Prochlorococcus marinus str. MIT 1214: one gene and its partner. The protein of the gene in region 2 interacts with the protein of the main gene of each other region in a pairwise test. Links are inferred from orthologs where the notes say so. Each region holds a gene or a part of one and is shown on either strand. Other genes may lie near its edges.

What was found.
Region 1: the proteins of O5639_RS05705 (region 2) and O5639_RS10465 interact in binary tests that used the Escherichia coli proteins (3 or more experiments, as listed by UniProt). The link is inferred for Prochlorococcus marinus str. MIT 1214 from one-to-one orthologs.

What each region holds. Positions count from the first base shown.
Region 1 is NZ_CP114777.1:1,884,942-1,897,246, reverse strand. The notes cover bases 2,989-5,969. They hold O5639_RS10465 (peptidoglycan D,D-transpeptidase FtsI family protein), read right to left. Parts: upstream 5,387-5,969; coding sequence 3,590-5,386; downstream 2,989-3,589. Other genes in these bases: O5639_RS10455 (CPBP family intramembrane glutamic endopeptidase), read right to left, coding at 5,938-5,969; O5639_RS10460 (hypothetical protein), read right to left, coding at 5,395-5,793; O5639_RS10470 (transaldolase), read right to left, coding at 2,989-3,497. Also shown: pyrH (UMP kinase), read left to right, coding at 56-769; frr (ribosome recycling factor), read left to right, coding at 820-1,368; O5639_RS10475 (NAD(P)/FAD-dependent oxidoreductase), read left to right, coding at 1,365-2,504; more of O5639_RS10470, read right to left, coding at 2,499-2,988; more of O5639_RS10455, read right to left, coding at 5,970-7,284; O5639_RS10450 (histidine phosphatase family protein), read left to right, coding at 7,394-8,722; lepB (signal peptidase I), read right to left, coding at 8,871-9,563; O5639_RS10440 (Spx/MgsR family RNA polymerase-binding regulatory protein), read right to left, coding at 9,646-10,041; O5639_RS10435 (inorganic diphosphatase), read right to left, coding at 10,049-10,576; O5639_RS10430 (hypothetical protein), read right to left, coding at 10,566-10,814; O5639_RS10425 (resolvase), read right to left, coding at 10,918-11,379; O5639_RS10420 (proline--tRNA ligase), read left to right, coding at 11,554-12,305. UniProt on the Escherichia coli protein: Essential cell division protein that catalyzes cross-linking of the peptidoglycan cell wall at the division septum. Required for localization of FtsN.
Region 2 is NZ_CP114777.1:975,297-981,802, reverse strand. What follows is about bases 2,969-5,930. They hold O5639_RS05705 (FtsW/RodA/SpoVE family cell cycle protein), read right to left. Parts: upstream 5,085-5,930; coding sequence 3,852-5,084; downstream 2,969-3,851. Other genes in these bases: O5639_RS05700 (ATP synthase subunit I), read left to right, coding at 5,512-5,930; O5639_RS05710 (cytochrome c biogenesis CcdA family protein), read right to left, coding at 3,092-3,832; O5639_RS05715 (cytochrome c biogenesis protein ResB), read right to left, coding at 2,969-3,086. Outside these bases: O5639_RS05735 (TlyA family RNA methyltransferase), read left to right, coding at 1-607; O5639_RS05730 (P-II family nitrogen regulator), read right to left, coding at 617-955; O5639_RS05725 (hypothetical protein), read right to left, coding at 994-1,221; queF (preQ(1) synthase), read left to right, coding at 1,431-1,817; more of O5639_RS05715, read right to left, coding at 1,806-2,968; more of O5639_RS05700, read left to right, coding at 5,931-5,931; atpB (F0F1 ATP synthase subunit A), read left to right, coding at 6,007-6,506.

The DNA of each region.
Region 1 (12,305 bases), 920 kb from region 2 along the record:
AGATATAAAGACGTTCTCCCAGGACTTGCTACTGTCAATTTGTTATGAATTTTTAATGACATACTCTAGAGCACTTATAAAACTCAGTGGTGAAGCTCTTATGGGAGAAAAACCTTATGGAATTGATCCTGAAATTGTTCAATCTATTGCCAACGATGTTTCAAAAGTGGTTGAAAATGGCACGCAAATAGCAATTGTGGTTGGCGGTGGAAATATTTTTCGAGGTCTGAAAGGATCTGCTGCAGGAATGGATAGGGCCACTGCTGACTATGTAGGGATGCTTGCAACCGTAATGAATGCAATCACACTTCAAGATGGATTAGAAAGAGCTGGAGTACCAACAAGAGTTCAATCCGCTATTGACATGCAGCAGATTGCAGAACCATACATAAGAAGAAGAGCAATAAGACATCTTGAGAAGGGTAGAGTAGTAGTCTTTGGAGGTGGGTGCGGCAATCCATTTTTCACAACTGATACCACTGCTGCTCTTAGGGCCGCCGAAATCAACGCGGAAGTTGTTTTCAAAGCCACGAAAGTTGATGGGGTTTACGATCGAGATCCAAAGAAATTTTCTGATGCAGTCAAATATGACAATCTCACCTTTCAAGAAGTATTAGCCAACGAAATAGGAGTAATGGATAGCACTGCTATTGCTCTTTGCAAAGATAATAAAATCCCTATAGTTGTTTTTAATATTTTCCAACCTGGGAATATTGCTAAGGCTATTTCTGGCGAACCCATTGGATCAAGAATATCTAATTCAAGTTAATGTTAAATTTTTAACCTTTTTAATAATCAATTCGCAAGACTTTTATCTAAATGTCAAACCAAGAGCTAAAAAACACAATGAGCAAATCTGTTGAAGCAGCTCAGAGAAATTTCAATACCATCAGGACGGGAAGAGCAAATACGTCTTTATTAGACAGAATATCAGTCGAATACTACGGAGCTGATACCCCACTAAAGTCACTTGCAACTATCACTACACCTGACTCTCAAACGATAGCAATTCAACCCTTCGACTTGGGTTCATTAGCTTCAATTGAAAAAGCAATTGCTACAAGTGATCTAGGTTTTACTCCAAACAACGATGGTAAAATAATTCGTATCAATGTTCCACCTTTAACTGAAGAGCGTAGAAAAGAATTTTGCAAACTCGCATCCAAATATGCAGAGGAAGGGAAAGTTGCCCTAAGGAACATACGGCGTGATGCAATAGAGAGAGTCAAAAAATCTGAAAAGGATGGTGATCTTTCCGAGGATCAAAGCAGAGATGAACAAGAAACAATCCAGAAAGAGACGGATAATTTCATTAAAGATATTGAAAATAAACTTTCTGAGAAAGAGGCTGAGATTTTAAAGGTTTGACCATCATAGATGTTGCAATTATTGGAGGGGGAGCCTCAGGCAATACTGCTGCATTTCATCTAGCTAGAAAAAGTAAAAATGTATGTATTCTTGAAAAAAATATTTCCTCTCTAGAGAGAACCTGCGGTGGGGGCATGTCTGCTGCAGTGCAAAATTGGTTTCCTTTTAAACTTTTACCAATAGTTGATGAAGTGATAACAAGTGTAGAATTTAGTTGGTGCAGTACCGACAAAGTGGTTGCTGAGCTCTCTGGGTCTTCTCCTTTTTGGATAGTCAAACGTGAAAAGCTCGATAAATTCCTATTAGATCAAGCACTAAATTCTGGTTGTAGTTTATTGACTACTTTTAATGTAGTCGATATAAAAAAAATATCTAATATCTGGCAGATTACCGCTCTTGATGGGAGACAAATAGAGGCAAAAGCAGTTGTTATCGCTGATGGATCTCAATCACCATGGCCTAAAACGTTTAATTTAGGTCCCAATCAACAAAAATTCGCATCCGCTTTCTCAGGAAGAATTAAAAGAAAGGGAAATTTGAGGAGTAAAACGGCTAGATTCGAATTTGGCTTAGTAAAGAATGGTTTTGCATGGGCCTTTCCATTAAAAAATGAAGTAAATATTGGGATGGGAACTTTTCTAGATAATAAACATTCAATTCCAGTTGAAGAAATACTTAAAGCCTTTCTTCCTGATTTAGGTTTTACCCCTTCAGAAGTAATTGGTCATGAAAAGAAATTAAGAGTATGGAATGGCCACTGCAAATTAAACGGAGAAGGAATTCTTCTGGTTGGAGATGCCGCCTCACTATGTGATCCCTTTTTAGCAGAGGGGTTAAGACCTGCTTTGATGAGTGGGTTTGAAGCTGCAAAAAGCCTTATTTATTGGCTGGATGGAGAAGTCAATTCTTTAGATGCCTATACAAAAACAATGCAAAGAAATTGGGGGGATTCGATGGCTTGGGGTAAAAGAATTTCTCAAGTTTTTTATCGTTTCCCAAAAGTTGGATACCAATTAGGTGTAAAAAGGCCAACTGCTCCAAAAAGAATTGCACAAATTCTTTCAGGTGAGATGAATTATGAAGACATAGCAAAAAGAGTAATCAAAAGATTACTCTTTCAAAATCAAAGCTCATAGAGTTAGGGCAATCCCTTCTTCAATATACTCAAGTCTTTCGTTCAATTGATTTTCTAATTTATCAATTGCTTTACTAAAACCGCTAATTCCTTCATCAAGTTTTTCCGTAGCCATTTTATCTCCAGCCATCATTAGTTCAAAAGATGTCTGGTCTAAATGAATTGTCTCTTCAATCAATAAAGGTTTTTTTGGATTTAACTTAATTGGCAAGTCCGAATATGTTTCATTAAGTTGCTGAAGTAATTTAGGAGAAATCGTCAACAAATCACATCCTGCAAGCTCGGTTATTTCCTCTATATTCCTGAAACTTGCTCCCATAACCTCTGTCTTATAACCATTTGACTTGAAATAATTAAATATTTTTGTCACAGAAACGACCCCTGGATCTTCAGTCGCTGGATAAGAATCTCTTCCTGTAGCAGATTTGTACCAATCTAAAATCCTTCCAACGAAGGGTGAAATAAGCGTTACACCTGCCTCAGCACAAGCAACTGCTTGATAAAAATTAAACAATAAAGTTAGATTGCAGTGAATATTCTCTTTTTCTAATACCTCAGCAGCTTTTATTCCCTCCCAAGTAGAAGCAATTTTGATTAAAACACGGTCGTTAGGAATGCCATCCTGATTATATTTAGCAATTATTTTTCTTGCTTTTGCAATAGTGGCATCAGTGTCAAAACTTAGTCTTGCATCAACCTCTGTTGAAACACGGCCAGGAATTAATTTCAAAATCTCTTTGCCAAAGACAACACAAAGTTCATCCAAAGCCTCCTTAACCACATCAGAAGTGGAAGCACTGGCTCCTAACATTTCTCTTGAAGTAGTAAGTGCTTGATCAATCAAACTTTGATAAGCAGGGATTTGTGCGGCCGCCAGAATTAAAGAAGGATTTGTCGTAGCGTCTCTAGGATGAAACTTTTTGATCGCTTCAAGATCACCAGTATCAGCCACCACCACAGTCATTGAAGATAACTGATTAAGAAGGGATTCCATAATTAAAAACGTCTTTCATAAAATCTAGACTAGCTATATTTTTTATAGATTTCACCCTTTGATTAGTACTTTTGAAAAAATTTAGCCATCTCTTAGTTTTTGATGGCTAAATGTTCTTTTTTAGAAATACTTGGAGGGATTTTTTCTATCACAAGCAAAGTCTCAATAATTTTTTTTGCCACAGGAAGAGCCACTGTTGAGCCATAGGCATTTGGCTTTAGGGGTTCATCAATAACTGCTAAAACAACATAGCGAGGATCATCGATAGGCAGACTTGCTACAAAACTGCAAATTTTAGAATTATAATTTAAGCCATCCTGCGATTTTTGTGCCGTCCCTGTTTTCCCTCCAATTCGATAACCAGGAACATTTACCTCAATACCACTTTCATCGTAAAATGACACAACTGTTTCCATCCATCCAAGAACAGTATTCGTAATATCAGGCGATAAAACCTGCTTAGATTCAGAAGGAGTATTGAAATATGACTCATAATCACTTTTCAGACCTTTAGTGATATGAGGCGTCACAAGTCTGCCACCATTTGCAAGCAAGGCATGCAATTGAACTAGCTTAAGCGGAGTAATAGAAAAACCTTGACCAAAGGAGGCTACCGCAGGTTCTATCGGTTGATTTACAAAAGTCTGCTTTGATTTTATTTGCCCAGAGACTGCTCCTGGAAGATCTGTCTCTGGGATTTCATCTATGCCTAAGCGCCTTAACCATTGCCAGTAATTACTCGCATTCAATTTATTCATAATCTTAACCATACCTACATTGCTTGAGACTTGTAATACCTCAGGGAAAGTCAATATCCCGTTTGGCCTTCGATCCCAATTAGAGAGAGGCCATCCTCCTACTGTAACTAGACCATCATCATTCACCTCACCATTAGGCTTGATAACTCCCTCCTCCAAGGCTAATGCCAAATTAATTGGCTTAAAAGTAGAACCAGGTTCAAATAATTCTTGCACTGACCACTCTTTAAAAAGAGATGGAGAATAATCCCAATATTTGTTAGGATCATAAGTTGGTGTAGAAGCCAATGCTAGGAGTTCTCCTGTGTTTATATCCATTACGATTACCACACCTTTTTTTGCATTCCATTTCTTGACCTGCTTACTTATTTCTTTAACAGCTACTTCTTGAAGCCTTACATCTAGGGTTAGCTGAAGACTTAGTTGATCCTCATCAAAAACACCACGTTGAACACCTATAGGTAAAGGTGTTCCATCAGCGCCTCTTCTAATTAAACTTGCTTTCTCTAGACGCTTGAGATCTTTATCTAAACTTAATTCCAATCCAGCCTGAGGCCTTCTATCTAAATCCAAAAAACCAACTACATTTGCAAAAAGTGATCCATGCGGATAAAGCCTTTGAGGATAAACCTCCAAGTCAATACCACTAATTCCAAGTTTCTTAATAGACTTAGCCTGCTCTTGTGTTACCCCCTCTGCAAGTTTTACCCCTGAAGAATAATCTTCTAATTTATTTAAAATCTCATCAACACTTTGAGATAGTGGCATAGCGAGAAGTTTTGCTACTTCGACTGGTTTACGCACTGTCCTAGATGAATCACCAGGAAACTTAAAATACCTGGGATGAGCCCAAATTTTAAAACGTCTCTCATCTATTGCGATTAGCTTTCCATTTCTATCTAAAATAGATCGACGTGTTCCCAAAGGGATCTTTTGCTCTGTTTGAGCTTCGCGGGCTAAAGCTCTTAATTGATCAGATTGAAATAATTGAAGCCAACCTACTCTAAAAAAAAGGCCCCCAAGTCCAAGGCATAATAAAACAAAGACAATTCGCAATCTAGAATGAGATAAGGGCGCAAGAGTTTTTACTTTAAAAGTCTTTCTCTTCTTTCTAGAATTAACACTTTTCATAGAATTTATTAATAACCTGACTTAACTGGAAAAGAAGCTATTCTCTCTAGCAATCTACTTTTAAATGTCATAGTGAATAATTTTTTAGTTTCTTCTGGTTTTGGTCTGTCCACATATATAAGATCTTCTGCTTTAGTAGGAACTAAAAAACTAGACAAATTTTGATTTTTCAATAGGTAACTTTCAAGAATTGAAGTTGATTCCAATATCCTTTTGTTCAAATCTCTTGTGGTTTCAAGTTTAGTAAAAGACTTAGTCCACAAATATTGAGAGTGAAGAGCAACGGATGACATTATCGCCACTGTCGTGAGCATGCCGACCAATGCACCATCTAAAACGATATGAAGAGCAGCTTGAATTGGAAATTTTCGTTGAACCTGTTTTGATGAGAAAACACTGTTTAACAATCCCTTGGGCAACTTCTTTTTTTGAAATTGTCCTACTTTTTGTTTATATAGAGTTCGACTAACCAAATCAAATTTCGAAAGTAATTCAAGTCAAACACCTTGATCAAGCAACTGCAAGAGCTGGAATAGCGATTTTTTTTAATATCAAGCTACTAATAGTAGGCTAATAAAAGTCACTCCATTCCAAAGAGAATGCATAACAGCACAAGGAAATAATCTTCCTGAACTCAATCTCATTAAACCAAGACCAATTCCTAAAACAAATAGAGGAGGTAATTCCCCTACACTTAAATGAGCCAAAGCAAAGATCAACGCACTCAATAAAACCCCGCTTATCTGGCCAACTTTGGATACCAATACAGGCAAAAGAATACCTCTAAAAACTAACTCCTCAAAAACTGGGGCCAAAACAACAGTTGTAATCAAAAGCAAAAAAAGTGGAATAAATTCATCACTACCTAAAACCAGTTCCAACAAGGGATTACTTCCACCCTGGTCGCCGATGACTTCATTCATTAGCCATCCAATAAGCAGTACTAAGGGCATAATCATTAACCATCCACTTATTGATTTAAAAAGCCCTTCTTTGATTGGTTTAATTTTCCATTGCAACCATCCTCCATCGATCCCCGAAGAAGTTAGACCCATTAATTGATATCTAATTATAAATAACGGAGCTATAGTCATTGAACAGTATCCAATAAATACTCTTAAAGACTCTTTTAATGGAGAGGATAAATTATTAAAAAATAAATCAGTTATTGGTATTATTAGCGCGGGAAAAACAACTTCGCCAATAACAACGAAGCCGCCAGAAATAAGTAAAACCATATCTATTAAGGACAAGGGCGGCGCTATCATTTCTGGCCATGGAGTATTTTTCTTTCTTAAGAAAACAAAAGTATATCTAATCAATAATATGCTCCCTATAAAAGAAGCCAAAAATGGTAATAATTGTGAGGTTAGAAGTCTTATAGCAGAATGGGAATTATATTTTTCATTAATACACTTTTCATCCTTAAATCCCATATAAGAACATGAAATTTGATAAAGGAAAGGGTCTAATTTAATCTCATTAATATCAGGAAAATCATTTATTTCTTTACCTTTTTGTCTATCTAATATACTGCTTCTAACCATTTCATAACTTTTATCCTTAAAATTTTTCTTTAAGAAAAATTTTTGCTTATCCTCAGACTCTTCCAGAATTGCTAATAACAGTCTCTGCCTATCCTCAAGTTGTTCCAAAGGAATCTTTTTAAGAGATTGATATAGTTTTTCTTGAGGTTCTGAACCTAAAAATACATCTTGAATTGTTTTAGGTAAAGATGATGAAGCTGAAACAGCCATCTCAGTTTGCATCAATGAAATCTTTGGGGCCACTGAGGGTCGTTCAAAGCTTTCTTGCAAACCTTGGCGCCATATCAGAACAGTTAAAAGCAATGAAAATAGAGCTATGGCCCATTTCCAGCCAGTTTTGGCTTGTCTCATAAAATCAACTTGTGAAGACTGACATGGAGAAAGACTTCTATCTTTACTAAAAGAACATTAGATTGCCCTCATGGCTAATACCATATTTATCTAGAAGACAGTTTATTTAATGACATTGCGTCTAATTTTTGTCCGCCATGGATTAAGTAGTTTTAACAAGGAAGGTCGTATTCAAGGAAGAAACGATCTTTCAACATTAACTAAAGAAGGACAATCACAAGCGGAAGCTGCTGGAAAAACACTCTCTTCTATTCCAATAGATGCAATTTATAGCTCCCCTTTGCAAAGAGCCTCAGAAACCACAAAAATCATTATCAAACAACATCAAAGCGACCTTAAAGCAACTTTTACTGATGAGCTTTTGGAAGTTGATCTTGGACCTTGGAGTGGTTTAACAAAAAATGAAATAAAGAATCACTATCCAGAGGAGCTTGCGATTTGGCAAAAAGAGCCAAAAGAGCTAACCATTAATAGAAACGACGGTACAAGATTTCAACCATTTAAAGAACTCTTATATCAAGCTGAAAGTTTCTTAACATTCTTATTTAATGAACATTCAGGCTCTGATAAAACTATTTTGATAGTTGCACATAATGCAATTCTTAGATGCTTGATACTGAAATTAATTAATGAGCCTTCAGAAGGGTTTAGAAGATTAAAGTTAGACAATACCTCAATTTCAATTTGTAATGTTACTTTCAATGGTTGTAAAGATAGACAAGTGCAAATTCAATGTCTAAATAATATCGCTCATTTAAATCCTAGTATTCCAAAAAAAACAACTGAAAAAAGAATTATTTTAGTCAGGCATGGTGAAACAGATTGGAATAAGCAGGGAAGGTTCCAAGGACAAATTGATATTCCCTTAAATAAAAATGGAAAATCCCAAGCCAAGGCAGCAAGAGATTTTTTAAAAAACCATATTATACAAAAAGCTTTTAGTAGTTCTTTATCAAGACCAAAAGAAACAGCTCAGATAATTCTAAACGAACATCCTGGGATCAAAATTTCTGTCAAAGATAACCTCAAAGAGATCGGTCACGGTAAATGGGAGGGGAAGTTGGAGTCTGAGATCAAGACCGACTGGCCAGATCTTCTTAAAGAATGGAAAACCTCTCCTGAAAAAGTTCAAATGCCAGAGGGGGAAAATATAAAAGAAGTCTCCACCAGATCCATTACTGGTTGGAATGAGATTTGCAAAAATCTAAAAAATGATGAAACTGCATTGGTTGTCGCTCATGACGCAGTTAACAAAACTATTCTTTGTCATCTTTTAGGCCTAAACCCATCACAAATATGGATGATAAAACAAGGTAATGGTGGAATTACAGTAATTGACCTATCAGAAGAAGAAGATCAACCAGATCAAATCACCTGTCTAAATATCACTTCACATTTGGGGGGAATTATCGACTCAACAGCTACCGGGGCACTTTAATAGAATGACTACGAAAAGTTACTTGTTTAAAAATATTCACATCCTTAAAAAGGCTGGATCATCTATAAGAAGAGAAACATTTTTCTACAGCTACTAATCACCGATCAAAGAGAAAAAATATTTTGGAAAGTAATAGATTGTGGCCTTATTAATCAATCTTACCAAAACGACTAATAGGCCAAAAACGCCAGGTCGCTTTGCCAAGAATTTCTTTCTGGGGTAAGAACCCCCCTGCCGGCCAAAAGCGACTGTCCCAACTGTTAGCACGGTTATCGCCCAAAACGAATACATGTCCCTTTGGAACAATAGCTGACATGGGGCGACATAGATTAAATTTAGGCTCACTTGAGCAGAAGTATTCAACATATTGTTCGTTAATTGATCTACCGTTCAAATTAATCTCTCCCTTACCATTAATCAAAAGACGATCTCCTCCTACAGCTATTACCCGTTTGATGTAAGCATCACAAGCACGATCTGATATAGTAGGTATCCAAGAAATCAATGGGAAAGTTATAAATGAGCATTGTAATTTAGACGGGAGTTGTTTTTTTCTATCCGCTATCAATTTCTTATCGAATGAATATGGTGAGTTAAAAACAACAATTTCTCCACGGGATGGAGACCTTTTGCGTAAAGAAAGTTTCTCAACAATGAGTCGATCATTTACTTTCAATCCTGGCAACATTGAACCCGATGGTATATATCTAGCTTCAGCTATAAAATGACGAATACCTGCATACAACAGAACAGTTAGCGAAATAGGTCCCCATGTATCAAAAAAAGAGTACAACCAACAATTTTTAGTTTCTTTATTCGAATCTGAATGATTTTGCTGCACTTGTTTTGCAATAATAAAAATATAGTTTACTTTATTTTTAAAGACTACTTAGTTTAGGTCAATATTAGTCCTTATCTGAATCTCAAAGTAATTTTTCAGCCCACTTTTCTTCTTTAAATCCAACTAAAAAGAATTTACCAGGCTTATTCAAAAAAGGTCTCTTTATTAATCTGGGTTCCATAAAAAGTTTCTCAAAAAATTCGTTATCGGTCATTTTTTTAACAACATCCGAACCAATAGAACGATATATAACACCACTTGTATTTAAAAGATACTTTCTATCCCCATATAGCTCGCTAGCTGAGACAAGCATTTCCTTAGATGGGGGTGATTTTAAAAGATCAATTAATTCAAAGGCAATATCATTATTGTTGAGCCACTTAATCGCTTTGCGACAAGTTGAACATGAAGAGTAACTAAATAATTGCAAGTTTTCAAAGCAAACAAACAATAATTTTATATTCAAAAGAGTACGCATAAAAAAGTTATTTTCGTTTCATATCAAAATGATGTGCCGCTATGCAGCTTTTCAGTAGTTCATCTACAGCATCATAATCTCTCCATCCGTCTATTACGATTACCCTCCCTTCCAAGCTTTTGTAAGTTCTAAAAAACTCAGCTACATCCTCCAATTGGTTTTGAGCTATTTGCTTAATAGTATTAATTTCCCTTTGTCTTGGATCTGCAGTAGGTACACATAGAAGTTTGCCATCGTAAGCCCCTGAATCATGCATATCAAGAACTCCTATAGGTCTTGCCTTTATCAAGCAACCTGCAAAAGTAGGTTCTTCCATAACTACCATCGCATCAAGCGGAGCCCCATCCTCAGCAAGAGTATTTGGAATAAATCCATAATCAAACGGATATCTCACTGAAGAATGCAAAACCCTATCAAGAGCCATAATTCCTGCAGAGCTAAAATATTCATATTTATTTCTACTCCCAGCAGGAATTTCAACAACTAGATTTACTAATCCAGGCGATGGCGAAGGAGGAAGATCACTAAGGTCCATTTTGATTTATCGAAGTCGGTATGCTTTTTGGTGTTTCTGCTCTTTCACTTATGACAGCTAATAGTGGTATTCCAAGCATTACAAATACTATTACCAAACCAATTAAAGAAGTTGAGGTACTATTAAAACTGTAAGGATCTTCTTCATCATCAGAAGATAGTTGATCTGTTTCTTTATCAAACGAAGGTGGATCAAGCTTAGAAGATTGATCCTTAAGTAAATGTGGTTCTAAATCCATGTAAGGCTTGGAATAGATAAACCGTTAGTCGAATGAGTGAAAATCAATTCAAATACTTAATTCACCTGAAATTATATAGATATTATCCCACATTTATGAATAACTAAGCAGCCTTTCTATCAGTATCTTGTAAATGATTAGGAATAGATTGATTCTTATCAGGTTGTCCATCAAGCGTATTCCTAATGATTCTCAACTCATCAAGTATTGCAATTAGAATCTTTTGAGTTTCCGATGATGGAGAATTCAATATTTCTACAGTTACTTCCTTAATTCTCAGTATATCTTTTGCAAATCTTGCAACTTCGTTGGGATGAAACAGTAGTTGATCTTTTTGATCACTCCTAAATTCAGTGTTTAATTTTCTGGGATTGAATGGAGGATTAAGATTCCTGGTATCAGTGTTTGTATATCTGTATACGGAAGCTCTAGATCTATTCAATGTTTTCTGAACTTCATCAATAGTCAATAATGAATCATTTGAGTTAGAAGCTGTATTAAATCCTTTATCTAAAGATTCCTCTGCTCTTCCATTTGATCCTGAATTTACTGACCCGTTAAACATTGCGAAAGAAAGCTTCTAGAAAAACATGTGACAGAAGTTAGCAGATGAATCAGATTAACACCATGTACATTTGGACACTTTAAAAAAACAACATGATTCCCGCACAATCAATATAGATATTCATATGGCCAACACTCAAAGTACTAATCTCATAAAGATTTAAATTTTAGGCTCATGCGCGTCTCCCGCCTAATGCTGATCACTCTCAGAGACGTCCCTTCTGAAGCAGATATAATTTCACATCAGTTACTCATAAGAGGAGGTTTTATTAAACGTCTAACTGGAGGTATTTATGCTTACATGCCATTGCTTTGGAAGGTTCTAAAAAAAATAACCCTAATTGTTGAAGAAGAGTTATCAAAGAAAGGTTGCCTTCAAACTCTTCTCCCTCAGCTTCAGCCTTCAGAAATATGGGAAAAAAGTGGAAGATGGAAATCATATACCGAAGGAGAAGGTATTATGTTTAGCCTTAAAGATAGACAGGGTAAAGAATTAGGACTAGGGCCAACTCATGAAGAAGTAATTACTCAAATAATTTCTCAAACTATTCACTCCTATAAACAATTACCAATAAATTTATTCCAAATTCAAACAAAATTTAGAGATGAAATAAGGCCAAGATTTGGATTAATGAGAAGTAGAGAATTCATCATGAAGGATGCGTATTCCTTTCATGCAAATGAGAATGACCTTCAATCAACATATACTGAGATGAGAAATGCCTATCAAAATATATTTACAAAATGTGGTCTGGATTTTGTTTGTGTCGAAGCTGATAGTGGAGCCATTGGAGGAGCAGCATCTCAAGAATTCATGGTTACGGCCGAATCAGGAGAAGACTTGATTTTAATAAGTGCTGATGGAAAATACGGGGCTAATCAAGAAAAAGCTATCTCAATTATCGAAGAAGGAAAATTACTAGATTC
Region 2 (6,506 bases):
AGGGGAGAAATTGGCTGAAGCGTTTAATCAATTTCCAATTGATATAAAAAAAAGGATTTGTTTAGATGCTGGTATATCAACTGGTGGGTTTACGGATTGTCTTTTGCAGTTAGGGGCAGCAAGGGTTTATGGCATTGACGTTGGTTATGGCCAGACTGCATGGAGTATTAGAAATGATCCGAGAGTGGTCCTATTGGAACGTACAAATATTAGGCATTTAACTCCTGAAGAATTATTTAATGATGGAGACCCAATACCAGACTTCGCAGTCGCAGACTTATCTTTTATCTCTCTTAAAATTGTTTTGCCTAGTATTAAATCTCTTCTTGATGCTAAACGATCTGAGTTACTTGTATTAGTAAAGCCTCAATTTGAAGTTGGCAAAGATAAAGTGGGTAAAGGAGGAGTTGTTCGTGATCATTCACTACACGCTGAGGCTATTGAAGGTGTGGTAAACGAATCTAAAAAATATGGATGGTACCCAAAAGGATTAATTGCATCACCCTTAAAAGGCCCTGCCGGTAATCAAGAATATCTTCTTTGGATGGGGGATGAAGTTGAAGGAAATATTGAATCAGAAAAATTGTTGAATATTTTATGTGAGTAAAATTTTGATTTAAAGAGCTGTTTCGTTTCTATCGCCAGTTCTGATTCGGACAACGGAATCAATTGGGCTAACGAAAATTTTTCCATCTCCTATCTCTCCTGTCTTGGCTGCATCAGCGATAGCTTTTAAAACAATTTCAGCCTTTTCATCAGGAACTACTACTTCAATTTTGAGTTTTTGAAGAAACTCAACGGTGAATTCTGAACCTCTGTATCTCTCAACTTGTCCTTTTTGTCTCCCAAATCCTCTTACCTCGCTAACTGTCATACCAACTATACCTGCATTTACTAATGCAATTTTTACATCCTCCAACTTAAAAGGACGGACTATTGCCTCTATCTTTTTCATATCGCTTTAGGTAACTCCAAGAATTTTAGATATTTTTATCAAATTTTGTCTATTTGACTTAGAGAATTGATGAAATTTACATTTATACCAGCGTTTTGTGCATCTTCAGCAAGCATTTCTGCATCCCTGGCAGGAATTATTACTAGCCCGTTGCTAATGGATTCCCAATTGTCGGATTCAAAATGAGTTTGTAGCCAAAGGATACCATGAACACTTTTAGGTTCTATTAGAGTTCCATTTTGAGTATCAGCAAGACTTATGTCCATGTAAAACCTTTATTTGTATCCATTAAGGGGGATAGCGGGGATTAGTTTTGTACTCGATGATACAAATCAGCCTTTTGGCATCATTTTCCTACTTTTTGATTAAAAGAATTTAGTTAAAGTTTGAATTTTTAATCAAGCTTTTATGTACTGTGAGTTTTAAATGCCACTAAAAAGTGATTAGACAAGAAAAAGACATTAAAGAAGAAATTATGTATGGCGAGAGGGAAATAGAGGCTGGGAGCTTAATTTGTTTCCCAAATCCAAATAGTAATAGAGATTATGAAATTTCAATAGATTTCCCTGAATTCACGTGTAAGTGTCCTTTCTCGGGATATCCCGATTTCGCAACTTTGAGAATTAAATATCAACCAAATATGAAGGTTATAGAATTAAAAGCAATTAAACTTTACTTAAATAGCTATAGAGAGAAGAAAATATCGCATGAAGAAGTCACTAATAAAATAGTCGATGACTTTGTTGAAGTTTCTGATCCTAAGTGGATGCAATTAGAAGCTGATTTTAATCCTAGGGGTAATGTTCATACAATCATTAGAGTCTGTCATGGGAAAAGAAGTAATTTAGAGCTAATTCTCTAAGAAACGAATAAATTTTGGCAATTCTTTTGAAAGACCAGAGAGATTTCTGTTGCTTAATCCACCTATATAAATCATAGACTTTTCCTTTTCATGTAAGACCCAGATTTTCTTAGTGGAAATAATACTAAGTGAACCTCCAATAAGTATTATCGCAAAACTGGTATATACAAAAGGTACTCCAGGGTCATGCTTTAACAATAACCCACTACTTGGGACGATATTTATTATCTTTATTAAAGTATCTTTGACTTTTGCTTCCTTATTTGTACTTAATTTTGTAATTAATGTACCATCACTATTGTAAATGCTTACTGGACCTATCTCACTATCTACGGTTACGAGAATTGGGTCTTTACCATCTTTTTTTGTAGGTATAATTGTTCCCCAAACTTGTTCACCTAGCTCAGGTATAGGTTCTATTGGAATTTGTAATTTCGGACTTTTTTCAATTTGAATAGTTATTGCTGCTAAAGACCAGTCAGCTTGATATAATGTTAATCCTTTGTATCTTAATGGATAATTAACACTAATTTCTTTGAATTGATTATCTCCATTTGGCTCAATAACATTTACTATAGACCTATATTGCTCAGCCCTTCCTTGAGGGTCTCTTTCGATTTGAAACTTTTGTAATTCAATAGTTAACCCTTTCTCTTCATTATTGTTTAATAAGTCTATTGATCTGCCAGGGGCTAAAAATTTTTCTATGGTTTTCCCATTTAATGATCCATATGTTGCTCCTATCATTAATAATATCATTCCTAGATGAATTAATATAGGTCCTAATCTACCTGCTACTCCTTGGCGAGCAGCTATCCTTCCATCTGTTTCTTTTATATTCCAACCTTGCTTTTTTAAATTAATTTTAATTTTCTCTAAGCTTTCCGAGTAATTATTAGTTTCTATTGATTGCGCAATAGAAAGTTTTGCTATTTGACGAGGCGATTTGTAATCTATCCATTTCCATGCTGATTTAAGTATAGGTAATTGTCTTCTAAAACTACAAACTGCAAGAGCTAAACCAAGCCAAATGAGTAAGAATAAAAACCAAAAACTTGTATAGACATGATCTAATTCAAAAAGTAGTACTATATTTCCATTAATTATTCCAAGAAAAGGATATTTATTAAAATTATCATAATAGAATTGATCTGATTCTTGTTGTGGTATTAAAGTACCAGCTGCACATGAAATAGCTATTAATAATAATAATAATATCGCAATCTTCAAGCTAGAAAGCCAGTTTAAAACTTGGCTAATTTTTTTCATGTATTTTATATCCAAATACTGAGAAGGCTCATAAGACCTATGGTTAATAAAATCACTCCGCTAATTGGTGGAACCCATTTCCCAATAGGTCGTAATGATAATAATTTTGGAATACTTGCGGCAAAAGTACCTGCTATAAATAAAGGAACAATTTGTCCAATCGCAAAACTGCCAAGTAAAATTGTGCCATTAAGAGGATTTCCTTGTTTAGCAACCCAGGCGAGAAGAACTGCAAGAACAGGCGTAGTACAAGGAGAGGAGGCTAATCCAAAAGCAAAACCGGCTGAAACTGGAGCGAATGCAGAAGGAACTTGATTTATCCAAATTTCAGGGTCAGGGCCAGATGGAAGTGAGAATTTAAAAATCCCAAGCAGATTAAGACCCATAATTATTGCTAGAAAGCTTATGAAAATTGAAAAGAAACCTGGTAATTGACCATAAATTTTCCCTAAAAACCCGCTTAGACTTCCTAATATAATTAGTGATATCACTATACCGCTGCAGAAACTAATCGTTTTTTGTAAAGGGTTTTGGTTATTTTTAAATCCAGCTAAATATGCAACTGTTATTGGTAAAAGTGATAATGAACACGGCCCAAAACTAGTAAGAAGTCCTCCCGTAAAAACTATTAGAATTGTTAGTGGGCTTGGATTATTGAGCCCATTATTAATTAACTGCTCGCCATGACGAGTCAAATCAGAGAAAAGTAAATTTATAGAAGAAATGTTCAAAAAGAGATTTGTCACCTTAAGTTATTACACAAGATTATCTAGTTAACAGTCTATTTGAGGGATTTTTAATTAATAAATCTGATGATTCAATAGAGGATCTGATCAATAGAGCAGCTATTAGTAAGCTTGAAATCAATGAGTTGCCCCCATAACTAATCAAAGGGAAGGGTAGGCCAGTTGTAGGCATTGCTCCTGATGAAACTGCTATGTGCATAATTGATTGGCCAACAAGAATAGTACCTGATCCAATAGAGATTAGTTTAGAATAATTATTTCTACAATTAAGAGATATTTTAAGAGTTAAATATGCAACTACAAGCAGGAATGATAAAAGTAAAATAGATCCAAAGAATCCAAACTCTTCCGCAAAAACAGCAAATATAAAATCAGTACTTCTGTAGGGCAAATATTGTAATTTTTGCATTGAAAGACCATAACCTTCTCCGAAGAGGCCACCAGAACCAATAGCATAAAGACTCTGAATTAATTGATATCCACTACCTTCTGGATCTTTCCACGGGTTAATAAATGACATGACGCGACTTTGTTGATAGGCATTAAAAAAAATGCTTATTGAACCAACTAAAAATCCTGATATCGCCGTTTTAAAAAGGTAGCGGAAATCAATACCGGAAGCTAAGGCAATCATCCAAAGTAATATCCCTATTAATGCGGCAGTACTTAAATTTGGCTGCTTTATAATTAATACAATAATAGATGCAAAAATAGTTAACCAAAAAAGTTTCTTTTCTGAATTTATTCTTTCCCATTGACCAAAAAGTTTGGCACTTTGGAGAATGATAAAAGGTTTAATTAACTCCGATGGTTGAATTTGGATTGGACCGATAATCAACCATCGAGTAGACCCGTTAACTGTGCTACCGAAAAAACTTGTTGATGCAATTAGAACCATACCAATGAAAAGGCAAGGCCCTGATAGCCTTAGCCAACTTTTTAGATTGATATTGATGGCTAGGTAGAAAATGCTCCAACTAGCGATCAGCCAAATTAGTTGTCTTTTTATATAGTAAGCACCTTCACCCATCTCTCTAATGGCTACCCACCAACTAGCTGATCCAAGTATAAAAATTCCAGATATGCTCCAAAAGGCAATCAATCCCATTATTAAACGCCCCTCTTTTGGCCAAAAAGGCCAAGGTAATGGAAGTATGGTGTCGTTTATTAAATTACCGAAATGAGTTTTTGATTGGGTAGGATTTTTCCCTTTGGGTTTAGATAGAATTTTTTTGTTAGAAATATTACTCAAAGGATCTTTTGCTCATACACCATTGAGCCGCCTGATTCGCATTTTGCCAAGTCTTTAAATGTAATTAATTTACTTTTTTAAGGAATCTCATAAAAATCAAGAAGATTTTTATGAGTTAAAATTTAATTGTTAGTTTTTAGTGATGCAATAAAAAAATTGATCAATAACTTGATTATTTAATTTTATATCACCAGGATTAATTATATAAAGAGATTATCTATCTGATTTAGATTGAATAACTAAAACTGTGTTTAAAATTTTTGATCAAGTTGCTAAATTAAAAACTTTTCAATTTAGCAATAAAAATTTTTTTTGTTTTGATGCAAGTCTCGTGATAGATTCCCCGGGCCTTTGCAGAGAGCTTAGGTGTCTTGTTTGCAAAACAACTTCTCACTATCACTAAGGAACTCCAAAAGGAGGGATTTTTGTGGCATCTGAGACTGTTGAAAATTGCTCAAGTCATGATCCTCTTCTGGATTTTGATTCATCGGACTCATCGTCCGGAGTCAAATCAGACGAATATCTTGAACTTCAATTTCGAGTATTCCGTCTTGCTTTTTTATTGACTATTTTTTCTGTTGGCATAGCAGGTTTCTTTTGGGGAATCCAAGCCGGTGCAAGCCTTCTTGTAGGTGCTTTATCAGGAATTTTTTATTTTCGCTTGCTTGCTCGCGGAGTTGGAAGACTAGGTACTTCATCAAAAATCGTCGGTAAAGTCCAGTTGTTAGTTCCGGTCCTTTTGGTTTTGGTATCTTCTAGATTTCCTCAACTTGATTTAATTCCGGCTTTATTAGGATTTTTGCTTTATAAACCAGCGTTAATTATTCAGTTTCTATCAATGCCATAGGTGCTTTTTAGAAATTAAATTTTTAAGTTTTGTTTGTTTGGCGTTTATTTTCTACGCAACCTAACTTCCAGATAAATGGGTTTTTTACCATTTGTTTTTCCTTTAGCTGAATTAGAGGTTGGTCAACATCTCTATTGGCAGATTGGAAATTTTAGAATTCACGGCCAAGTTTTTATGACTTCATGGCTGCTAATAGGCGCTTTGCTTGCCTTAGTGGTCATTGGAACAAAAAAAATGGAACGTGATCCGAAAGGTGTGCAAAATCTTTTGGAATTCCTATGGGATTACATACGTGATCTCGCAAGAACACAAATTGGTGAAAAGGTTTATAGAGATTGGATGCCTTTCATCGGAACCCTCTTTCTGTTCATATTCGTGAGCAACTGGGGCGGTGCATTAGTTCCATGGAAGCTGATTGAACTACCAAGTGGCGAACTTGGGGCACCTACAGCTGACATAAATACAACTGTTGCTTTAGCACTACTGGTATCTCTCTCATATTTCTATGCGGGGTTGAGCAATAAAGGTTTGCGTTACTTCGAGTATTACGTTCACCCAACGCCAATAATGCTCCC